DNA from 2 places in the Paraburkholderia sp. CI2 genome. Region 2 is predicted to be linked to the other one. Evidence: riboswitches for the same ligand, from Rfam matches in the RefSeq annotation. Region 2 holds a riboswitch; the other holds the start of a gene.
The links. A riboswitch is a leader RNA that binds a small molecule or an ion and turns the genes downstream of it on or off. The one in region 2 is predicted to bind thiamine pyrophosphate.
Positions count from the first base shown of each region.

Region 1 (3,405 bases), on a different contig from region 2:
ACCGTCACCATGCCGGGGCGCGCGGCGTCGATCGAATCGGACAGCGATTGCAGCGACGGATAGCGCGATGTGCCGAGCAGCACGCGGCTTGCAAAAGTTTGACCGTATAGCGTCAGCGCGTCGGCGGTCTCGTGAGAAGTCATTTGCATCATCCTGGTTTGCCCTCGCGGCTAGAACCGACCGCGTTGCGGCAATGGGTTTTCGGCGACGGTTGTTGCGTTCGGTAAGCGAGAGGCTGGCGCGGTCGCGCTCAGCCGCCCGCGACCGGTTGCACGACGTCGAGCCGGTCGCCCGTTTGCAACGCGCGCGCCGCATGCTGCGCACGCGCGACGAAATCGCCGTTGAGCGCGACCGCGAACGGCGGACGCGCGCCAAAGGCGGCGAGCGCATCGGCGACAGTCGCGCCCTCGGGCAACGACAACGGCTTCTGATTGATATGAATGTCCATGGTGTTCGAATACGGTTCAATCGATGGCGCAAGCGGCATCGCGCGCGGCACGTTGGCCGCTACGCTCGAGCCGGCTCGCACGCGAAATGCTGCTGGAACAGCTCGCTCCAGCGTGAGTCGCGCCGCCAGCCGGCGAATGCGTCGGCATCACCGACGCGGCCGTCGAGCAGCGCGCTCGCGAAGCGCACGGCTTCGTCGGCGACTTCGGGCGCGATCATGTAGCCGTGCCGGTACAGGCCGTTCACGCGCAGCGTGCGCGCGCCGTCCCACAGCAGCGCGGGACGATGATCGGGCAAGGTCGGCCGGCACTGCGAATTCAGCTCGAGAATGCGCGCCTCGCCGAAGCCCGGGTGCACCGAAAACGCCGCGCTCAGCAACTCGAGCGCCGAACGCACGCTGACGGGCGACATGTCCTCGCCCTCCACCTCGGTCGCGCCGATCACGTAGAGGCCGTTCTGCTTCGGCGCGATATACAGCGGGTAACGCGGATGCAGTAGCCGCACCGGGCGCGTCAGCTGCAGGTGAGGCGCATGCACGCGCGCAACTTCGCCGCGGATGCCGCGCAGCGTCGGCAGCACCGGCTTCGCGCCGAGCCCGCGGCAATCGATGGTGATGCCGGCCTCGGGCAGCGATGCGTCGTCGATCGGCGTGTTCCAGTGCGTGTCGACGCCGCGCTCGGCAAGCCCGGCCGCAAGCGCGGACAACACCTGGCGGTTGTCGAGCTGGCCTTCTCGCGGCAGCAGCCAGCCTTGGCTGAAGCGGCCGGCCAACGCGGGTTCGGCGGCGCCGAGCTGCGCGCCCGCCAACGCGACGAAGCCGCCGTCGAGCAACTCGGCCGGCGCGTTCGCACGCACGCGCCGCTCGAATAGCGGCGCCTCGGTGCGATCCGCGTGATGCCAGACGACGAGCGTGCCGTTGCGCTGGAAAAACACCGGCTCCGGCAGTTCGGCAAGCACGCGCGGCCAGCTTTCGAGCGAACTCGCGCCAAGCCGCGTGATCAGCAGCTCGGCGCTCGCGGCCTCTGCCAGCGGCGCGAGCATCGCGGCGGCGACCCACGCGGCAGCCTGCGAACCGGTGGCATCGCCGCGCTCGTAGAGCGCCACGCGATGCCCGTCGCCAGCGAGGCGCCACGCGACCAGGCGGCCGCACAGGCCGCCGCCGAGCACGGCGAAATCGGGTCGGGCGGGACGGTTCATCGCGCGCGCTCCGTTCGACTGCGGTGGGCAAAACCAAAACGGCACGGCTCGCCCGAGGCGGCGTGACGAAGGGAAAAATGCATGTCTGAAGAATAGGCGGTAATCGAGTCCTTTCCGTACGGCCAAAAACGCACGTACCCAGGACGAAACCGGCGGGTGAAGCCGGCCGGTCACGACGTGCACATGTGAGCTGCGCTCGCCGCCCGGCGGGGAATGGAAGACGGTTGCTTCCGGAAACTTCCCGCGCCGGTATTACCCGGATCGGGTGCAAAGGGTCTCTCTCAGCCTCGCCGCCCCGGCATGAAAGTCATGCCGCCTGTGGGCGAAGCACCCCTGTTTCGTCGCAGGTCATTAGACCATAAAAGGCGCGGCGCCCGCAAACCAGCGCTCCGCAGTCGCCACCCCAATTTTGATCTGGCACCGTCTATCGAGATGCCGGTGCGAAGCGGCCCGGCGCTCTGGCACAATGCCGTGACCGGTGCCGCAAAAACGCGGCGCGCGCGACGCTCGTGGCCGCATGCGTGGCGGCGGCAGCGCAGCGGATGCCGGCCCCGAAAATTAATTTTCGCTTAAGGGCGTCACGCCAGAATCGGGCGCCAGTCCGGACTCGCGTTCATCGAGCGTGATGGCGCGATGCCCGGCCAGGTATCGCAGACCCGCGGCAGCCACGCCCTCGCAAAGGGGCCCGCAGTTCGCGGGATCGCCCGACATGGGTCAACCAGATCGGACCCGTACGCCGGAATGGCACTTCGGGTCAGCACTTCATCAGGACGCTCATGACACCACATACTTCCGCCAGCCCCGCGCTGCCGCCCGACGAAAAGGTCTCCGCGTGGACCCTGATCAAGCCCTACTGGGTTTCCGAGGAACGAGGCATCGCGTGGGGGCTGCTCGTCACGATCATCGTGATGAACCTGCTCGTCGTCTGGATCAACGTGCGCCTGAATAGCTGGAGCAGGGACTTCTACAACGCGCTGCAGGCGAAGAACGTCCACGACTTCCCGCACCTGCTGATGATCTTTACCGGACTCGCGTTCGGTTTCATCATCCTCGCCGTGTATGGACGCTATCTGCGCCAGATGCTCGGCTTCCGCTGGCGCCAGTGGCTGACCACCCGCTACCTGAACGAGTGGCTCGACGACAGCGCGTTCTACCGCATCGAGCGCGACCGCCTCGCCGACAACCCCGACCAGCGGATCAGCGACGACCTGCAGTCGTTCGCGACCACCACGCTGTCGCTGACGCTCGATCTGCTGTCGACCGTCGTCACGCTCGTGTCGTTCATCACGATCCTGTGGTCGCTCGCGGGCGCGTTGAGCATCTCGCTCGGCGGCATGCCGCTGCAGATCCCCGGCTACATGGTGTGGGCCGCCGCGCTGTATGCGGTGGTCGGCTCGCTCATCACGCAGAAGGTCGGCCATCCGCTCGTGTCGATCAACTATCAGGCGCAGAAAGTCGAGGCCGATTTCCGTTTCGGCTTGATCCGGCTGCGTGAGAATGCCGAGCAGATCGCGTTCTACAACGGCATGGAAACCGAGAAGACGAACGCGCGCACGCTGTTCGGCCGCATCCGCGACAACTGGTGGCAGGTGATGAAGTACACGAAGCGCCTGACCTTCGTGCTGAGCTTCTACGGTCAGATCGCGATCATTTTCCCGATCGTCGTCGCCTCGCCGCGCTACTTCGCGGGCGCGTTCACGTTCGGCGTGCTGATGCAGATTTCGAGCGCGTTCGGCACGGTCAGCGATTCGTTCTCGTGGT
Region 1 covers NZ_JACHDL010000016.1:82,183-85,587, forward strand. Annotated here, with positions in the region: gene HDG32_RS21755 (thiazole synthase) at 1-143, opposite strand, end outside; gene thiS (sulfur carrier protein ThiS) at 251-448, opposite strand; gene HDG32_RS21765 (FAD-dependent oxidoreductase) at 508-1,644, opposite strand; TPP riboswitch at 1,866-1,989, opposite strand; gene HDG32_RS21770 (ABC transporter ATP-binding protein/permease) at 2,421-3,405, shown strand, end outside.
Region 1: it holds a riboswitch for thiamine pyrophosphate, as region 2 does, so the genes downstream of both, HDG32_RS21765 (FAD-dependent oxidoreductase) here and thiC (phosphomethylpyrimidine synthase ThiC) in region 2, are expected to answer to the same signal.

Region 2 (3,405 bases):
TGTCGGTGGTCAGCGGCCCGAGCGTGTAGAACGGCGCTTCGTCGCACCAGTCGAGCTGCAGGTCCATGTTCTCCTTGATCAGTTGCATCGGCACATGGCCCGGACCTTCGATCATCACCTGCACGTCGTGCTTCCACGCGATCTGCGTGAGTTCGCCGAGCGTCTTCAGCTCGCCCAGTTGCGCTTCGTCGTTCGCGTCGTAGATCGAGCCGGGACGCAGGCCGTCGCCGAGTGAGAAGGCCACGTCGTAGGCCTTCATGATTTCGCAGATCTCTTCGAAATGCTCGTACAGGAAGCTTTCCTTGTGATGCGCGAGACACCACTTCGCCATGATCGAGCCGCCGCGCGACACGATGCCGGTCATCCGGTTCGCCGTGAGCGGCACATATTGCAGACGCACGCCCGCGTGGATCGTGAAGTAGTCGACGCCTTGCTCGGCCTGCTCGATCAGCGTGTCGCGGAAGATTTCCCAGGTGAGGTCTTCAGCCTTGCCGTTGACCTTTTCGAGGGCCTGATAGATCGGCACCGTGCCGATCGGCACCGGGCTGTTGCGGATGATCCATTCGCGCGTTTCATGAATGTGCTTGCCGGTCGACAGATCCATCACCGTGTCGCCGCCCCAGCGGATCGCCCACGTCATCTTGTCGACTTCCTCGCCGATCGACGATGTCACCGCCGAGTTGCCGATGTTCGCATTGACCTTCACGAGGAAGTTGCGGCCGATGATCATCGGCTCGCTTTCCGGGTGATTGATGTTGTTCGGGATGATCGCGCGGCCGCGCGCGATTTCCTCGCGCACGAATTCCGCAGTGATTTCGGTGAGGCCGTTCGGACCGAACGCGCTCGCGCCGAATGCCTGGCCGGGGTGCTGACGGCCCATCATCGCGGCGAGCTTCGCGCCGTTCGGGCCGCTCGTCTTCAGGGTCTCGAGGTACTCGGCACGGCGCTGGTTTTCGCGAATCGCGATGTATTCCATTTCCGGCGTGATGAGGCCTTGCTTCGCGTAGTGCATCTGCGTCACGTTCCTGCCGGCGATCGCGCGGCGCGGCGTGCGATGCAGTCCCGGAAAGCGCAGCTGCGCGGTGGCCGGATCGGCGGCGCGCTCGCGGCTGAAGCTGCTCGACAGACCGGTCAGCGGCTCGGTGTCGCCGCGCTCCTCGATCCACGCCTCGCGCAGCGCGGGCAGACCCGCGCGGATGTCGATCCTGGCGTCCGGGTCGGAGTAGGCGCCCGAGGTGTCGTACACGTAGATCGGCGGATTCTTTTCGCCGCCGAAGCTGTCGGGCGTGTCGGCCTGCGAGATTTCGCGCATCGGCACGCGGATGTCGGGGCGCGAGCCGGTCACGTAGACCTTGCGCGAATTCGGCAACGGCGCGACGGCGGCCTCGTCCACGTGGGCTTCGGCGGAAATAAACTTCGGGTTGGCGTTCATGTAAGTCTCCGTACAAAGTGGGGCGGCTAAGCAGGAGACCGAGATGGAAGTAGTCGGAAAATCGCGCAGAGGTGAGGCCCTTGAGGCTGGAGCGAAATCCGTACGCTTCCCTGCGCTGGCATTATCCAGATCAGGTTCAAAGGGTATTTCTCACCCACGCAACACGGACCTCCAGCTCCGCGCTACGCAGGACCCCCGCGTTAGCAGCGCACACGATACACCGCCCGCCCGCGGTTTGGCAACCTGTCTGAATGACTCAAAAAAACTGGTCCGGATGAAACCAGACATCTCCTATGCTTGATTCGAGACCGCATCGGACAGGGCAACTTACAGCGAGGGAACGGCCGCCTTACAGTGAAAAATCGTCGGCGGCTTCAGGCTGATACAGGATTTTGTCGAGCTTGAGCACTTTCTGATCGCCGCTGGGTGGCGTGAAGCGGATGCTCTCGCCGCGGCGCGCGCCGAGCAGCGCGAGGCCAGCCGGCGAGAACACGTTCAGGCGCCCTTGCGCGAAATCGGCGTTGGGCGGATAGACGACGGTCCACGTCATTTGTTCGCCGCTCGCCGCGTCGATCAGCGTGGCTTGCGAGTTCATCGTGACGACGTCGGCGGGGATGTCGTGCGAGTCGACGATCACCGCGCGTTCGAGCACATCGTCGAGCATGTGCTGCAACTTGGCGTCGGTGGCCGCGTATTTCTCGAGGCGGGTCACGTCGAGTTCGGTCAGGTAGCAGGTTTTGATCTTCTTCATCATCAGGACTCCGGATAAGGCGGTCATGGATGGCCGCGTGCAACGACCCATGGGGTGGTCGGCGGATGAGTGGACGAATGGGAGAGCCCGGTGCCCGGCGACGCGGCCCTGGGAATTGGCGGGCTGCGTCAGCGAGGGCGCCGGGCGGCGTGAAGCGGGACCGTTCGGGACGTCTCGCCGGGGCCGTGCGACGCGACGCCCGCGCGCGCGCACTCGCCTGCGCGGCATGGGCGCAAGCGGGCGAGAGCACGGAAAGTCGGACGACGCAGAGAAGTCACGGGCAAAACGACCAGGTGTTGGGGAAGAGCGATCGAGAGGCGCCGGGCGACAAAGCGTGAGGCCGCGCGGCAGCAGCGAGACGAAAGTTTGATGGTAGCACGCTGTCTCACGCAGTTCCGTTTGCGACGTCGCGCCCGTCGATTGACCGTTTTTGTGCGGTGCGAGAAGAAAGCGGTGTGGTCCGCATTGCGTTCAAGCCAGTCAGAGGATTGCCGTTAAACAAAGTGCAGCGAAGGCCGCACTCCGGCGAAGCGATTCGCGGGATGGCGCGTGAATGGCGCGAGGCGACTCGCGCCGATTGACAAAGAGGTGCACATGAAAGCGGAAAGCAGGCGGTGGCGAACGTTCGGTCGCACAGTCGCGGTGGTGGCATTGCTCGCCGCGCCGCTGGCGGCGCCGGCGGCATCGACGGTGACGGGCGGCGTGATCCGGTTCGTGGGGATGATCGTTGCACCGCCGATACAGATCAGCGTGGATACGGCGCCCCCTGGCGTCGCCGTCGGTAGCGCGAGCGTGGCGGGTCAGCGCTTCTCGCGCACGGTGACGTTCAGCGCGCCGCCGGGCGTCGTCAGCGGGGCCGATGTCGCGCTCGAAGTGAACGGCGGCACGCAGTCGCGCGATCTGGTGGCGGCGCGTTTCGTCGATGGCACCGGGCGCGTCGCGACGGCCCGCGACGGCCACTACGCGGTCGATCGCGCGGGCGGCGTGCTGTCGCTGAACGCGAAGCGCACCGATACGGACACGCGCGTGACGGTGGTGGTCAGTTACGACTGAGTCGCGGGCGAGCTTTGGCTGGCTCATCCCGCGCCGGAAAAAAAATTAAAAGAGGCTTGTCATAACCGGCCGCGCGGCTCGACAAACGTGCAGATTACGATCGGAGCACGTCATGTCGACCGCGCACAATCGCTCGATACTTCAGCGCTTTACGACTTTTTCGACGCCC
Region 2 covers NZ_JACHDL010000018.1:80,909-84,313, reverse strand. Annotated here, with positions in the region: gene thiC (phosphomethylpyrimidine synthase ThiC) at 1-1,432, opposite strand, end outside; TPP riboswitch at 1,522-1,639, opposite strand; gene HDG32_RS23405 (GreA/GreB family elongation factor) at 1,782-2,183, opposite strand; gene HDG32_RS23400 (hypothetical protein) at 2,778-3,236, shown strand; gene HDG32_RS23395 (thioredoxin family protein) at 3,349-3,405, shown strand, end outside.